Regions from separate parts of the Psychrobacillus sp. NPDC096389 genome, predicted to be linked through region 2. Evidence: predicted binding sites of a transcription regulator. Region 2 holds the regulator's gene; each other region holds the start of a gene.

Region 1 (5,060 bases), on a different contig from region 2:
TACAGAAAGTGAAACTACTTCTTGTCGTACTGCTGCAATCGCTCTTTCTTTTTCTGTATCGATTTCACGGATAGCAGATTCTTTCAAACGCGCAGCTTCAGATCGTGCAGTCGTGATAATTTCTTCACGAGATGCTTCTCCTTGCTTCTTCGCATTTTCGACAATCGCTAATGCTTCCGTACGTGCTTCTTTTAGTAAGTCACGTTGTTCTTCAAGTAAACGCTGTGATTCCTGGCGGCTGTTTTCAGCTGCTTCGATTTCACTTGCGATCAACTCTTCACGTTGAGTCATAATCCCCATAAGTGGACCCCATGCTACTTTCTTCAAAAGAGCCATAAGTAATAAGAAGAAGAATAGTGTAGCGATGATATCCCAAATGTTTAACCCGGCACCACTAGCACCAAGGATAAGGTAATCAAAAGACACGATTGTTTCACTCCTTTCAAACGCTATTAAGAGATCTTGCTTTTATAATGTAAATATTTCATTATTGTTTTCTAATTCATAAAGAGAATGGCGGATAAGTTTCCGCCATTATATACTTGTCTATGTTTATTATTTGTTTAATACGATGAATGCGATAACTGCTGCGATGATTGGAATCGCCTCAACTAAAGCTACCCCGATGAACATAACTGTTTGTAAAGCTCCACGTGCTTCTGGTTGACGAGCGATACCTTCTACTGTTTTTGAAACGATTAATCCGTTACCAATACCTGCACCAAGTGCACCTAAACCGATTGCTATAGCTGCTGCTAAAAGACCAACTGAACCTACCATTGTTTAATTTCCTCCTTGGAATGTTGTTTGTTTTTATTTCTGCTTAAAATTTAAGCAGTTATATTAATGGTCTGTCGACACTTTGTGCGACATATAAACCATCGTTAACATGACGAAAATGAACGCTTGGATTCCACCTATAAATAGAGAGAAACCTTGCCATGCCATTGCTGGAAGAATTGCTCCAACAAAGCCGAAAATGCTTGATGTTGCTAAACCTGCAAGTAGTCCTAGTAGAACTTCCCCTGCATAGATGTTTCCGTAAAGACGAAGACCGAGTGTCAACGTGTTTGCGAATTCTTCAATAATTTTTAAAGGTAATAGGAATGGAAGCGGTTTTAAAAAGTCTTTTCCATATTCCGATAATCCCTTCATTTTAATACCATAATAGTGCGTTAATAGAAGAATCATAACTGCTAATGTCATTGTTACTGTTGGATCTGCTGTTGGGGATTTCCACCAGAGTACTCCGTCATACGAAATGGAAAACGGAAGACCTAGAACGTTCGCTACAGCAATAAACATGATTAATGTAATTCCAAGAATATGGAATCGTCCACCAGTTTGCCAGTCGAAGTTACTTTTAATAATGCCTTTCACAAAGTCCATAATCCACTCCATGAAGTTTTGCATACCAGTTGGCTTCAGTTTCAAGTTTCTTGTCGCTATGTATGCGATCAAAAATACGATGAGTGTAGTAACTGCAAGCATTAAAATGTTGGACCAGTTACCGTGCATCCCAAGAAACACAAATTCTGGATTTTTATGTTCCACGATTCATTCACCTCTCTTTCACATACTCATTATTGATTTCTTGCATGAAACATAATACGTTCTACAATAAGCAGAACATAGGGAATCATTAAACCGATAACTGTGCTAATAAGATGAATATATTCTGGAAGGGCAAGTGCAATTGCTACGGCTGCAATTCCTGATGCAAATCGGAATGCTGTACCTAAACCTGCTCGTCCTTTTTCACCAGATAACACACGATCAAATTTCTCCATTCTACGGGTTAGAATCCAGAAATTATACAGACCAAATAATGAACCTATTGCTAAGCCTGCAAAAATTGTCGAATATGGGGTGAAGCCCCAACCAAGCGCATATACTGCGAGCAAAAAAAATATGTATTTCTTCTGCTTCGTAAAAATACGTTGCATTTCTAGCATTATTCTTTAGTCTCCTGAATCATATTTTCGAATGGTAGTAAGAAGCGCTAATATACCGGCCATAAGACCTAGTAGTAAGCATATTACTAAAAAAAGTGGAGTGGTTCCATATGTTTTATCGATCCACATTCCTGTGAATATACCTATTAATATAGAACCTACAAGCTGTGAGAGAATCGCAGAATATAATGCTATCCCTTGTAACGGACGCCTTGTTTGACGCATAAAAGAATCCCCACGTTTTCCTTGGTAAAGTAAAAACTGTGAATCTAGTAGAAAGTTGATACGACAGGTGTTTCGAGCATGAAACCCCTATCATTTATATCCTTTGTAAGCATACAATAGGGGCAATTTGATGTCAATTGGTATTAGTGAGAAACTTCACAAATAGATTTTTTTTGACATCATATTGACAAATTTAAGAAGAAATAAATTATTCTTTACTTGTCAAATGCTCATTTTTATGTTTTTATTTTCATCTATTAAAGAATAGGTTATTATTTCGTACCGAATAATCGGTCACCAGCGTCACCTAATCCTGGTACGATATAACCATGATCATTTAACTTTTCATCTAACGCAGCGATATAAATATCTACATCTGGATGCGCTTTTTGTAATGCTTCTACACCTTCTGGAGCTGCAATTAAACACATAAACTTAATGCTCGTTGCACCACGGGTTTTAAGAGAATTAACTGCCTCTATTGCAGATCCCCCAGTTGCAAGCATTGGATCCACTAGAATGAAGTCACGTTCTGCTACATCTGCTGGAAGTTTCACGTAATATTCGACAGGTTGTAACGTTTTTGGATCTCTGTATAGTCCAACATGTCCAACTTTTGCTGCGGGAATTAATTTTAAAATACCGTCTACCATCCCAATTCCGGCACGTAGTATTGGTACGATTCCAATTTTCTTTCCAGCTAACACTTTAGATTTAGTTACTTGTACTGGCGTTTCCACTTCTGTTTCTTCTAATGGCAAATCACGTGTGATTTCAAAGGCCATTAGTGTAGCCACTTCATCCACCAGTTCACGGAATTCTTTTGTTCCCGTCTCAATGTTACGGATATATGTGAGTTTGTGTTGAATAAGTGGGTGATCAAATACGAATACTTTCGGCATATTTTTATCTCCTTCGTGGTTTTATTTGAAATTCTATTAATTATAACAAATAATGCAGGAAACATACTACTAATAGCATGTTTTAATATTGCGTCTATTCCAGGAGTGACATTGGTTTGTAAAAAAGAATTCCTTGACCGCGGAACCGAAATTATATAGTTCGATTGGGGTCCGCCGGGCAAGAGATGAGTCATCACCGCCAGCAGTGAGAATTCGCTAACAAGATAAATTTTCTCCAGTTATTCAATCGCAAGGATCCAGTAAATGGCTTAGAGCAACTAACTGGGCATTGAAAGCAACTAAATCTGAACTGAAAGCAATCAATTCAGCAGCGAAGGCAACTAAATTGCATGTGGAAGCAACTAATTCCCACAAAAGCAAGTTTACTCGGAGAGGGACGATAATGATTGCAATACATTATCCCTATCTCACTTGCGATGCAAAAAAATAAGCTACCTTTCTATTTATCAGAAGGTAGCTTACTTTCAAATTTTAATTAGCTATACAAAGGTAATTTATTCGTTAGAGCTGCAACGCGTTCTTTTGCTTCTTGGATAACTTCTGCATCTTCGTGGTTTTTCAGAAGTTTTGCGATGATAGCAGCGATTTCTTTCATTTCTTCTTCTTTAAATCCACGTGAAGTTACTGCTGGTGTTCCTAGTCGAACGCCAGAAGTGATAAATGGACTTTGTGTTTCGTATGGTATTGTATTTTTATTCACTGTAATGCCAACTTCGTCTAATACATGTTCAGCCACTTTACCTGTTAGATTGATCGCTGAAACGTCTACAAGCATTACGTGGTTGTCCGTACCACCAGATACGATACGAAGACCTTCTGCTACTAAACTATCAGCTAGTGTTTTAGCGTTAGCGATCACTTGTGCTTGGTATTCCTTGAATTCGGGTTGTTGTGCTTCCCCGAATGCAACTGCTTTTGCAGCGATAACATGCATTAACGGTCCACCTTGAATTCCTGGGAAAATTGTTTTGTCAATTTTCTTTGCGAATTCTTCCGTAGTTAATATCAATCCACCACGTGGTCCACGCAACGTTTTATGAGTAGTGGACGTAACGAAATGTGCATGTGGTACTGGGTTTGGATGAAGACCTGCAGCAACTAAACCTGCAATATGCGCCATATCCACAAATAGGTAAGCACCAATTTCATCTGCAATTTCACGGAATTTAGCGAAGTCAATTGTACGTGAGTAAGCACTTGCTCCAGCAACGATCATTTTTGGTTTATGTTCTAATGCAATTGCACGAACTTCTTCATAGTCGATTGTTTCATTTTCTTTATCTACGCCGTACTCGATAAAGTTGTATTGGATTCCACTGAAGTTTACAGGAGAACCATGCGTTAAGTGTCCACCATGAGACAAGTTCATTCCTAAAATCGTGTCACCAGGTTGTAAAGCAGTCATATAAACTGCCATATTCGCTTGTGAACCTGAATGGGGTTGCACGTTTGCATGCTCTGCTCCGAAAATTTCTTTTAGACGATCACGAGCAATATTTTCTACAACGTCTACATGCTCACACCCACCATAGTAGCGTTTACCAGGATAGCCTTCTGCATATTTATTCGTCAGTACGGAACCTTGTGCTTCCATCACTGCTTCAGATACAAAGTTTTCAGATGCGATTAACTCGATATTTGATTGTTGACGTTTTTTCTCTGCAAGCATTGCTTCGTATACTGCTGGATCTTGTGCTAAAATTTTCTCCATTTCTCATTTCCTCCTCTAATATCAACCGTAAAATGCACGTTCTCCACCAATTAGCTTCGGACGTGTGTTTGCAATCGTTACAATTGCTTCCCCAATTTGTTTTGTGGACACGCGAATTGGAACAGCTACAGGTTGCAGCTGCATTCCAATAAGGGTTTGTCCTATATCAATGCCGGCACGCGCTTTGACATGCTCGACTACGACTGGGTCTTGGAATTGCGTGTACGCATGAGCGGACATGGAGCC
Region 2 (5,060 bases):
TTGCAATTCGGTTAATAAAGTACCGGTCATGTGATACAAAAATTATAGTACCTGGAAAATCGAGTAATGCATTTTCAAGTACTTCTTTACTATCTAAATCTAAATGGTTGGTAGGTTCATCAAGTACAAGTGTATTTGCTTTTAGCAGCATTAATTTGGCTAATGCAAGTCTTGCTTTCTCTCCACCAGATAACGTAGCAATTGTTTTTTGTACATCATCTCCACTAAATAGAAAGCGTCCTAACACAGTCCGGACATCTCTTTCATTCATCAGTGGCCATTCATCCCATAGTTCTTGCAAGGCGGTTTTATTGCCAGTGAGTGCGGCTTGTTCTTGGTCATAGTAACCAAATTGAACGTTTGTCCCGTATTGGATTTTCCCAGCATTACTATTCAATTGTTTCATCAATGTTTTTAGTAGAGTAGATTTTCCAACACCATTTGGGCCAACAAGTGCAATACGATCTTGCTTATATACGGAAAATGAAATATTCGATGAGACTGTTTTATTTGGATATCCTACAGAAACTTCCTCAAGTCGTAATACATCATTTCCACTTGGTCGATCGATCGTAAATCCAAAAGTAGCAGATTTTTCGTCGCCATCTGGGGCATCCATCCAGTCTGTTTTTTCAAGCACTTTTCGTCTAGACTGCGCCATTTTTGTGGTAGAAGCACGTGCTAGATTTTTGCTCACAAAGTCTTCTAATTTAGCTTTTTCCTCTTGTTGTTTTTCATATTTCTTTTTATCGAGCTCATAGTTTTTCGCTTTTTCATCTAAATAAGCGCTATAATTCCCAACATATCTAGTCACGTTATGTCGAGAAACTTCATATACAAAGTTCACGACTTGGTCTAAAAAGTATCGATCATGGGAAACGATTAAAACGGCTCCATTATAGTTTTTTAAATAATTTTCTAAAAAGCTAAGTGTTTGGATATCTAAATGGTTTGTTGGCTCATCTAGGATGAGTAAGTCTGGTTTGCTAAGTAACATTTTTGCAAGTGCCAGTCTCGTTTTTTGCCCACCAGATAATGCTTGTACGGGCTTATCATAATCTTCTGGGAAAAACTGCATACCATGTAAAATGGAACGGATATCTGATTCGAATCGATAACCGCCAGCTTCATTGAAAGCAAGTTGTAATTCATCGTACGCTGCAGTGACGCGTGCGTAAGCTTCTGTATCCTCATAAATAGAAGGATCAGCCATTTGTGCTTCTAGTGAACGTAGCTCTTTTTCGGAATCGATTAAATGACTAAAAATAGATTTCATTTCATCCCATATGGATAGCTTCGATTCAAGTCCAGCATGTTGCTCTAAATAGCCAAGGCGAACTGTTTTTGGCATGATGATATCACCGGAATCATAGGACATTTCACCGGCAATTATTTTAAGTAAAGTAGACTTTCCAGCACCATTTCGTCCGACGAGTGCGACACGATCTCGGTCTTGTACTTCTAACTTTACATTTGTTAATATATCTTCTCCGTTAAAGGATTTGGTTACTTGATTGACTTGTAAAACAATCACGATTATTCGCACCTCAATTCTCTCCTTAGTGTAATAGATAGGGACGAACGTTGCAACGCCCTAGCTTTACAAGGAAGGAAATGTCTAGTAATATAATAACGATTTGTACCAAAGAAATAGGAGGGTTTTTTATGAAACCTGAACTTCCAAGAATTCCTCAAGCAACAACGAAAAGACTTCCGTTATATTATAGATTTTTACAAAGCTTTCATAATGCGGGACATAAACGAGTTTCTTCCCAAGAGCTAAGTGAAGCGATGAAAATAGATTCCGCTACAATCAGAAGAGATTTCTCTCATTTTGGCGCACTTGGAAAAAAAGGATATGGTTATGATGTTCCAACGCTTCTAGAATTTTTTCGAAAAACGCTAGACCAAGACGAAGCTGCTCATGTGGCATTAGTTGGGGTAGGTAGCTTAGGAACTGCATTTCTTAAATATAATTTTCAGAAGAATCATAATACAAAAATTGTTGTTGCATTTGACACGAAGGCACCAGTAGAAGGAATGATGAAAAGTGATATTCCCGTTTTTCATCCAAGTGTGATGGAAACGAAACTTGCAGAGTACGGCATTGAATTGGTAATTGTTACTGTTCCAAGTCGCTCTGCACAAGAAGTTGCCGATCGTTTGGCGAAAACAGAAATTAAAGGCATTTTAAACTTTACGCCGGTAAGGTTAGCGGTACCAGATACAATTCGCGTGCATACGATCGATTTGTCTGTCGAAGTGCAAACGCTAATTTACTTAATACGAAATGAACATACTGAAGAATGAAAAAAGCCTTCCGACTGTTGGAAGGCTTTTATCTATGGTGTTTTTTGTAAAAGGGAGGGGGTATCCGAGCATAACGAAGTGGTAGCCGCGCAATGAAAAGTCCTCCGAGCAAAGAGAAGAGGTATGCGAGCATAAAGTCAGTGTAACCGAGCATAAGGAAGCGATATCCGCGCTTTAACAAAACATAGACTCCGCACAATGATGAAGAGCAGCTCACACATGTATGAGCTGCTCTTCATTATGGCATTTGTGAATAGGTTTCTAGAAACTTTTGGATCGTTTCGCCGTAAAACTGAACAAGTACTACAAAACCATTCAGTAACATATGGGAAATAATCGATGCTGTAATGCGTTTTGTTTTGTAATAAATAAAAGCGAATATAAACCCAGACACGGCATATAGTAGGATGTGCGTGAACTCGAAGTGTATGACTGCAAAAGCAATTGCACTAACAAGCGCCGCCACAAAAAAGTTCGTTTTAGGTAATAAAGAACCGAAAATGATACGACGGAAAATCAATTCTTCTAATATAGGAGCGAAAATAACGATAGAAAAAATGGCAAAAGGGACACTATGCGCAATCTCAATAAATTGCTCTGTATTTGCGGACCCTGCTTCTATTCCAAAAGCTTGCTCCAAATTCGCAGCAATAATTTGACCAAAAAAAACAAGGAAAAATCCAAGTATTCCAAAGCCAATTACCCCACCTAAAGTAGCTTGCTGTCCTTTTAATGGACGCAAAAATGTATTATCTTTACGAATAATGAGCAGTGTAACGAGGGTGGCAATCCCCATGCTGATAAATACCCACCAACCGTAAGTGGTAAGCTCTGGATCTTTTACTTCCATCGTTTGGATTAATTTATAAAAGAGGGGTACAAAAACTGCTCCTGAAAGTTGCATCACGCAGTAGGTAATTAAAATATAAAGTCCAGTTTTTTGTTGTTTCATTTAAAATAATTCCTCTCTATATTAACAATCTTCTTTATTGTAAAGGAAAAAAGAGATAAAAGAAAAAGTTAGCCTTCTTACTTGCAAAATGTTCTGTTATTAATTATTATTATAAGTGTGTTAGCACTCAAAGAGTAAGAGTGCTAATAATATAAAATTCGACAAATTTAGGGAGGTTGTTTCACTTGTTAAGACCATTAGGTGATCGTATCGTAATCGAATTAATCGAAGTAGAAGAAAAAACAGCATTCGGCATCGTTCTTCCAGACTCTGCTAAAGAGAAACCACAGGAAGGGAAAGTTGTTGCTGTAAGTTCTGGACGAGTACTTGATAACGGCACTCGTGTAGAATTGGACGTAAAAGAAGGAGACCGCATTATCTTCTCTAAATATGCAGGTACAGAAGTAAAATATGAAGGCACTGAATATTTAATATTACGCGAAAGCGATGTTCTAGCAGTAATTGGCTAATAAAAAATTGAAACAAAAATTAGGAGGTAACTAAATCATGGCAAAAGAAATTAAGTTCAGTGAAGACGCTCGTAGTGCAATGCTACGTGGGGTAGATAAACTAGCAGACGCTGTAAAAGTAACGCTTGGACCAAAAGGACGTAACGTCGTACTTGAAAAAAAATTCGGTTCACCACTTATTACAAATGATGGTGTAACAATTGCTAAAGATATCGAATTAGATGATGCATTTGAAAACATGGGTGCAAAACTAGTTGCAGAAGTTGCTTCTAAAACAAATGATATCGCTGGTGACGGTACTACAACTGCAACAGTTTTAGCTCAATCAATGATCCGTGAAGGATTGAAAAACGTAACAGCTGGAGCAAACCCAGTTGGTATCCGTAAAGGTATTGACCTAGCAGTTGCTGTAGCAGTTACTGAGTTAAAAACAATTTCTAAACAAATCGAAGGCAAAGAGTCTATCGCTCAAGTTGCTGCGATCTCTTCTGGAGATTCAGAAGTTGGCGAACTAATTGCTGAAGCTATGGAACGCGTTGGAAACGACGGAGTTATCACTATCGAAGAGTCTAAAGGATTCACTACAGAACTTGACGTAGTAGAAGGTATGCAATTCGACCGTGGATATGCATCTCCTTATATGGTAACAGACTCAGATAAAATGGAAGCAATTTTGGACAATCCATATATTTTAATTACAGATAAAAAGATCTCTAGCATTCAAGAAATCCTTCCTGTACTTGAGCAAGTTGTACAACAAGGCAAACCACTTTTACTAATCGCAGAAGACGTAGAAGGGGAAGCATTAGCTACTCTAGTTGTTAACAAATTACGCGGAACATTCAATGCTGTAGCTGTTAAAGCTCCAGGATTCGGAGACCGTCGTAAAGCAATGTTAGAAGATATCGCTATCCTAACTGGCGCTGAAGTAATTACAGAAGATTTAGGACTAGATTTAAAATCTACAGACATTACACAACTTGGACGAGCTTCTAAAGTTGTTGTAACAAAAGACAACACAACAGTTGTAGAAGGTAACGGAGAATCTGATCGCATCGCTAGCCGTGTAGGTCAAATCCGTGCACAATTAGAAGAAACAACTTCTGAATTCGATAAAGAAAAACTACAAGAGCGTCTAGCTAAACTTGCTGGTGGCGTAGCAGTAGTTAAAGTCGGAGCAGCAACAGAAACAGAACTAAAAGAACGCAAACTTCGCATTGAAGATGCACTAAACGCAACTCGCGCAGCTGTGGAAGAAGGTATCGTATCTGGTGGTGGTACTGCACTAGTAAACGTATACAACAAGGTGGCTGAAGTTGCAGCAGCTC
Region 3 (5,060 bases), on a different contig from region 2:
TGGTATGGCAACTGGATCTAACCCTCAGGGACTTTCTCTTGTGCGTATTGTTGACCCTAATAACGAATCTAGTATTTACGAGGCACTAGGCGTCTATAATGCAGTCTTTTTCTGGAATAAACTCCTTCTACCTCTAGCAGCATCCCTGATACTCGTGGGTACGGTAGCTCCTGTTTATCTCATTGGAATTGGTTTAATGGTTGTCCCATTAGTATTAGCTTATATGCTTTTCTCTAAGAAGAAATAGGTTGCAGGTAAGACTAATATAGAGACTTGACCTGGGATTGCATTGATAGTAGTGAATTTAAGACACAGTATATTTAATGAATGAACTAAAGTAAAAGAATATGAGCGCATACTTGATAGCCTAAGTCTGTGCTCTTTCTTTTAATACATATTAACTTATTAGTCACTCCCAAAAGAAGAGTGAGTTAGTAAAATACTCCGAGATTAAAAGATTTTTAGATGATTTTTGATTGAACTCTCTTTATTTGAATCGACTTTAAACGGTTCCACCTATGACATGTTTTTTTATCATAGGATTACAAATAACATACCATTAAATGACATATGTCTATTACTACATTTAATACCAAATACAGATTAATATTATAATCACACACAATATCTTGAGCAAGGCAGATTTCATGAGAAGGAATTACCGAAATTATTCTAATTCTAAATGTAGATATAACTTATTTTCAATTCTAAAACCAAATTTCTCCTAAAAATGGACTTGCTGACTATAATGGACTTCCTCTGTAGTCATAATTGTCCTAACACATCTTTTGCATCTCTTTGTTTCAGCAGCTAATCCCTCTTCCATAAAACCTTTAATTAAGTATGAATAAAAAAAGCAATCAACTTTTATTACATAATCCTTGCTTCCTTGATAGAACGGATAGTCCTATAAAAATATAAGTTGTCTAAGTAATCCATGGTCTATAACAAAGCACGCATTAGTTTAATAAGAATGCCCCGTTTCTATTGTTTTTGAGACACACGTTCTCTTTGTCCCAAAGGTTTAATATAAATGTAGTTTTAATTTATTTATCTTCTATTTCAAATTATTGATTTAATATAAAGCCACTTCCCCATTTAAGTAATACAAAGTCTTATGGGCATGAAAATGTGAAAAAAGATTTACGCTAAGTAGTGGAGGACTAAGGAAAGAGTATTTTCAGAAGTATTTTTAATAGTAAAAGAGCAACCTCTTAAAGACGTTGCTCTACTTGCCTAAAGTACCTATTAGTACAATAAGTTCAACAAAGAGAACATTCATCCAGAATCAACATATTTATATACCTCGTTAAATCTCTCAAACCCTTTATTAGGTTCAAAAACAACTTTTTCTTCATTTATTCCTTCTTACTTGCCATAGTTTCAGTCGTTTTTGTGTTAACCCTCCTTTGAACAATCCATGGTATTTTAAATACGATACTTCACAATCTGATTCGATAATAAGTATCTTCTTGGATTATGACCTAAAAAAACTGAAAGCAATTTCGACTTACATCGTGTTTGTCTACAGTCTGACCAAAATCAATTTGAGGCGGATTTTTAAGTATAGATTTTATATCATCTACTTGTTGAATAGCTGTTTCTTTTGTTGTGGGAGATTTAGCAAAACTAACTGACGTTCTGCTATTTTCATGATGGGGTACATTTAATATAAATAAAAAATTTATTTCGGTTGTGGCTCAATAGAACGTAATACATAGGCTGTTATTCCAGCAAATATTAAAACAGTAGTACTAATAAATATAGCTAGCATAAAGATCATCCTCTCAAATGCTTTTGAAATTCATTCTCATTTACACAATAACACATTAATTCACTATATTCTACATTTTTCTATTCTTTTTTACTAAGGTTCATGTTAAAATTGAACTATCTTTACGATTAGGAGGGGAAAAAAATGAGTGCTTCGAAGCATATACAAACAATATTAAATGGAACTATACAATCGTTAAAATCTGTTATCCCTCTTTCAATGGATATAAAGTCCCCTTCGCTAATGGTACAACCTTTTGAACAAAAAGAAATGGGCGTACTTATAGGTATTATTGGTGATATTAAAGGTAGAATTATAATAGATTCAACTTCTAATTGCTTCTCCCAAGTTGGAGCGACGATGTTCGGAATGCCTTTAGAAGGCGAAATGCTAGAATCGTTCACTGGGGAACTTGGTAATATGGTTGCTGGAAATTTATGTACTTCCGTCGCGGCAAATGGTGTGGAAATTGATATTACCCCCCCTACTGTCATTGTTGGAACTACAAGATTATTCGGATTTCAACATGCATTTAAATTACCAGTAGAAATTGCCGAAGTTGGTGATTTAACAATCATTTTAACAATTGATGAATAGTAATGAATGAAGAAGAGCTTTCTGAAAAGAAAGTTCTTTTTTTGTCGAAAAAACAAATAACTGAATATTCGATTTTATTTGGTTATTAATATAAATTTCGGGTATACGAAATAATAGAACTCTGCAATCTTCACACTTAATTCACATAATCCCTCCATATGTGTGATTTTTATCACATCTTCTATTTAAAAATGTATTTATGATATAACTATACAAAACAAATATTGGGAGGTGCAAAAAATGTCGAAAAAACGGGAGAAAGAGCCTGATTTAAAAGGTACGCTTTATTCAGTCGGTTTTCTCGGAATTTTTATATTAGTTACATGGTTCATGGCATTTTACTTATTTATTGATCGATTTTAATTTATTGGAGGTTTGAAGCTATGCATATTCATAAATATGAAAAATGGTGGCTCACATTTGGAATTGGCTCGCTCGTTTTATTTTTAGTGATTGTTGGGTTTAGTGCATTCCATTACGGTTCCCATCCACCTAGTGCAAAAGTGTATGTAGATCCTGAACGGGTTGATGAAATTGCACCATTTAATAATCCAGGTGTTCATAAAGTAGAGGGAAAAGATTGGGACTATGAAGTTGTGTTTGTCGCATCTGCTTTCTATTATAATCCACCTGAAATTGAAGTTCCGCTTGGCTCTAAAGTTAAGTTTATTGCAACGACGAAAGATGTAGTACATGGTTTCCAAGCAGCAGGAACAAATATTAACATGATTTTAGAGCCCGGTTATGTATCGGAATATGTGACAACAGTTGATAAAGCAGGAGAATATTTAATATTATGTAACGAGTATTGCGGAATTGGGCATTCGTCCATGATGTCTATGCTAAAGGTGGTAGAGTAATATGACAACTATAGCTGAAAAAACAAAAGATTTAATACAAGTAGATAAAAGAGATGGCAAACTAGCACTAGCACACGTTTATGTGGCCTTTATCGCCCTAGCAATAGGAGGACTTTGTGGCCTTTTACAAACTTTAGTACGTTCTGGAACATTTACCCTTCCTTGGGGAATTGGCTATTATCAGATTTTAACGATTCATGGAGTACTTTTAGGTCTTATTTTAACAACATATTTCATATTTGGTTTTCAAATTGCTGTAGTAAGTAGAACATCTGGTACATTAACAGATAAACAACGCTTACTTGGTTGGATTGGTTTTTGGACTATGACAATCGGTACTACTGCATCGTCTATTATGATTTTACTGAACGAAGCTTCTGTATTATATACATTTTATGCACCATTACAAGCACACTGGATTTTCTATGTTGGCTTAGCATTAGTAATTGTCGGGTCTTGGATTGGTGGATTAGGACTCATTTTGAAATATGTGGAGTGGCGTAAAGCAAATCCAGGTCAGCCGAGTCCATTACTAACTTTTATGGTTGTCGTGAACTTAGCTATGTGGATTATTTGTTCACTAGGAGTAGCTGTAGAAGTATTATTCCAACTAATACCATGGTCTCTAGGTTGGGTAGATAAAGTGGATGTATTGCTTTCTCGTACCTTGTTCTGGTATTTCGGTCATCCCTTAGTTTACTTCTGGTTATTACCAGCATATATGGTTTGGTACGCGGTTATTCCAAAAATTATAGGCGGGAAAATCTTCTCTGATTCTCTTGCTAGATTATCATTTATGTTGTTCCTACTGTTCTCTATTCCTGTAGGATTCCATCACCAATTAACAGAACCTGGAATTAGTTCTTTTTGGAAGTTCTTACAAGTCGTATTGACATTGATGGTTGTTATTCCTTCCCTACTAACTGCGTTCTCGATGTTTGCGACATTTGAAATCCGTGGTCGTGCACTAGGAGGAAAAGGTGTTCTAGGTTGGTTCAAAAAATTGCCATGGGGAGATGCTCGTTTCTTTGCACCTTTTGTCGGCATGGTAGCCTTTATACCTGCCGGTGCTGGTGGAATTATTAACGCCTCTCACCAAATGAACCAGTTAATACACAATACCATTTGGGTAACGGGACATTTCCATTTAACGGTTGCAACTACTGTATTGTTAACATTCTTTGGTGCGGCATATTGGTTAATCCCTCATTTGACTGGTAGAGTCATGACGAAGCAAATGAACAGATTGGCTATTATTCAAACGATTGTCTGGACTTTCGGTATGTCCATTATGTCAGGAGCGATGCATATTGTTGGGCTATTCGGTGCACCAAGACGTTCAGACTTCTCTACTTACGGAGGATCTGCACAAGCTGCTGAATGGATTCCTTATCAAATAGCGCAAGCAGTTGGCGGTACTATCCTATTCATCGGGATCATTTTAATCCTTTATATAGTAGCGAATTTGATTTGGTTTGCTCCAAAGGGAGAAACAGAATTTCCAGTTGCAGAAGTCTCGGAGCATGCAGAAAAAACACCAATGGCACTTGAAAATTGGAAAATTTGGCTAACAATCTGTATTGCATTAATCTTGTTTGCATATACAGTTCCTGTTATCGAAATAATTCAAAATGCACCTCCGGGGTCTATTGGATATAAATTGTGGTAAATACTAAAACGCTTGGTTTTCACCAAGCGTTTTTTCATGTTCATCCAATTGCTAGAGTTAGTTGTGGAATGGTATTATCCCCCGCCTAAAGCATTCACTCTTACTTGTCGTACTTGTAATACTTTTAGTGTAAGATCCACTACAATTTTCTCACGTAGCG

What was found. The regulator Rex, encoded in region 2, represses fermentation and respiration genes when NADH is low (regulators of the CRP and FNR family bind a similar motif). The targets are predictions, from matches to a motif close to TTGTGAAATATTTCACAA.
Region 1: a site for Rex is predicted at 2,325-2,342, ahead of ACIQ38_RS01955 (AtpZ/AtpI family protein). Genes of this name have one in related genera too.
Region 3: a site for Rex is predicted at 2,532-2,549, ahead of ACIQ38_RS14845 (cytochrome c oxidase subunit 2A). Genes of this name have one in related genera too.

What each region holds. Positions count from the first base shown of each region.
Region 1 covers NZ_JBIWFB010000001.1:391,985-397,044, reverse strand. Annotated here, with positions in the region: gene atpF (F0F1 ATP synthase subunit B) at 1-426, opposite strand, end outside; gene atpE (F0F1 ATP synthase subunit C) at 556-780, opposite strand; gene atpB (F0F1 ATP synthase subunit A) at 844-1,554, opposite strand; gene ACIQ38_RS01960 (ATP synthase subunit I) at 1,584-1,955, opposite strand; gene ACIQ38_RS01955 (AtpZ/AtpI family protein) at 1,962-2,180, opposite strand; gene upp (uracil phosphoribosyltransferase) at 2,453-3,082, opposite strand; gene glyA (serine hydroxymethyltransferase) at 3,579-4,814, opposite strand; gene ACIQ38_RS01940 (TIGR01440 family protein) at 4,836-5,060, opposite strand, start outside.
Region 2 covers NZ_JBIWFB010000008.1:82,202-87,261, forward strand. Annotated here, with positions in the region: gene ACIQ38_RS17790 (ABC-F family ATP-binding cassette domain-containing protein) at 1-1,534, opposite strand, end outside; gene ACIQ38_RS17795 (redox-sensing transcriptional repressor Rex) at 1,666-2,310, shown strand; gene ACIQ38_RS17800 (CPBP family intramembrane glutamic endopeptidase) at 2,549-3,262, opposite strand; gene groES (co-chaperone GroES) at 3,448-3,732, shown strand; gene groL (chaperonin GroEL) at 3,770-5,060, shown strand, end outside.
Region 3 covers NZ_JBIWFB010000005.1:306,669-311,728, forward strand. Annotated here, with positions in the region: gene ACIQ38_RS14835 (sodium/glutamate symporter) at 1-247, shown strand, start outside; gene ACIQ38_RS14840 (chemotaxis protein CheX) at 1,919-2,371, shown strand; gene ACIQ38_RS14845 (cytochrome c oxidase subunit 2A) at 2,612-2,734, shown strand; gene ACIQ38_RS14850 (cupredoxin domain-containing protein) at 2,755-3,231, shown strand; gene ACIQ38_RS14855 (b(o/a)3-type cytochrome-c oxidase subunit 1) at 3,233-4,900, shown strand; gene ACIQ38_RS14860 (CsxC family protein) at 4,975-5,060, opposite strand, start outside.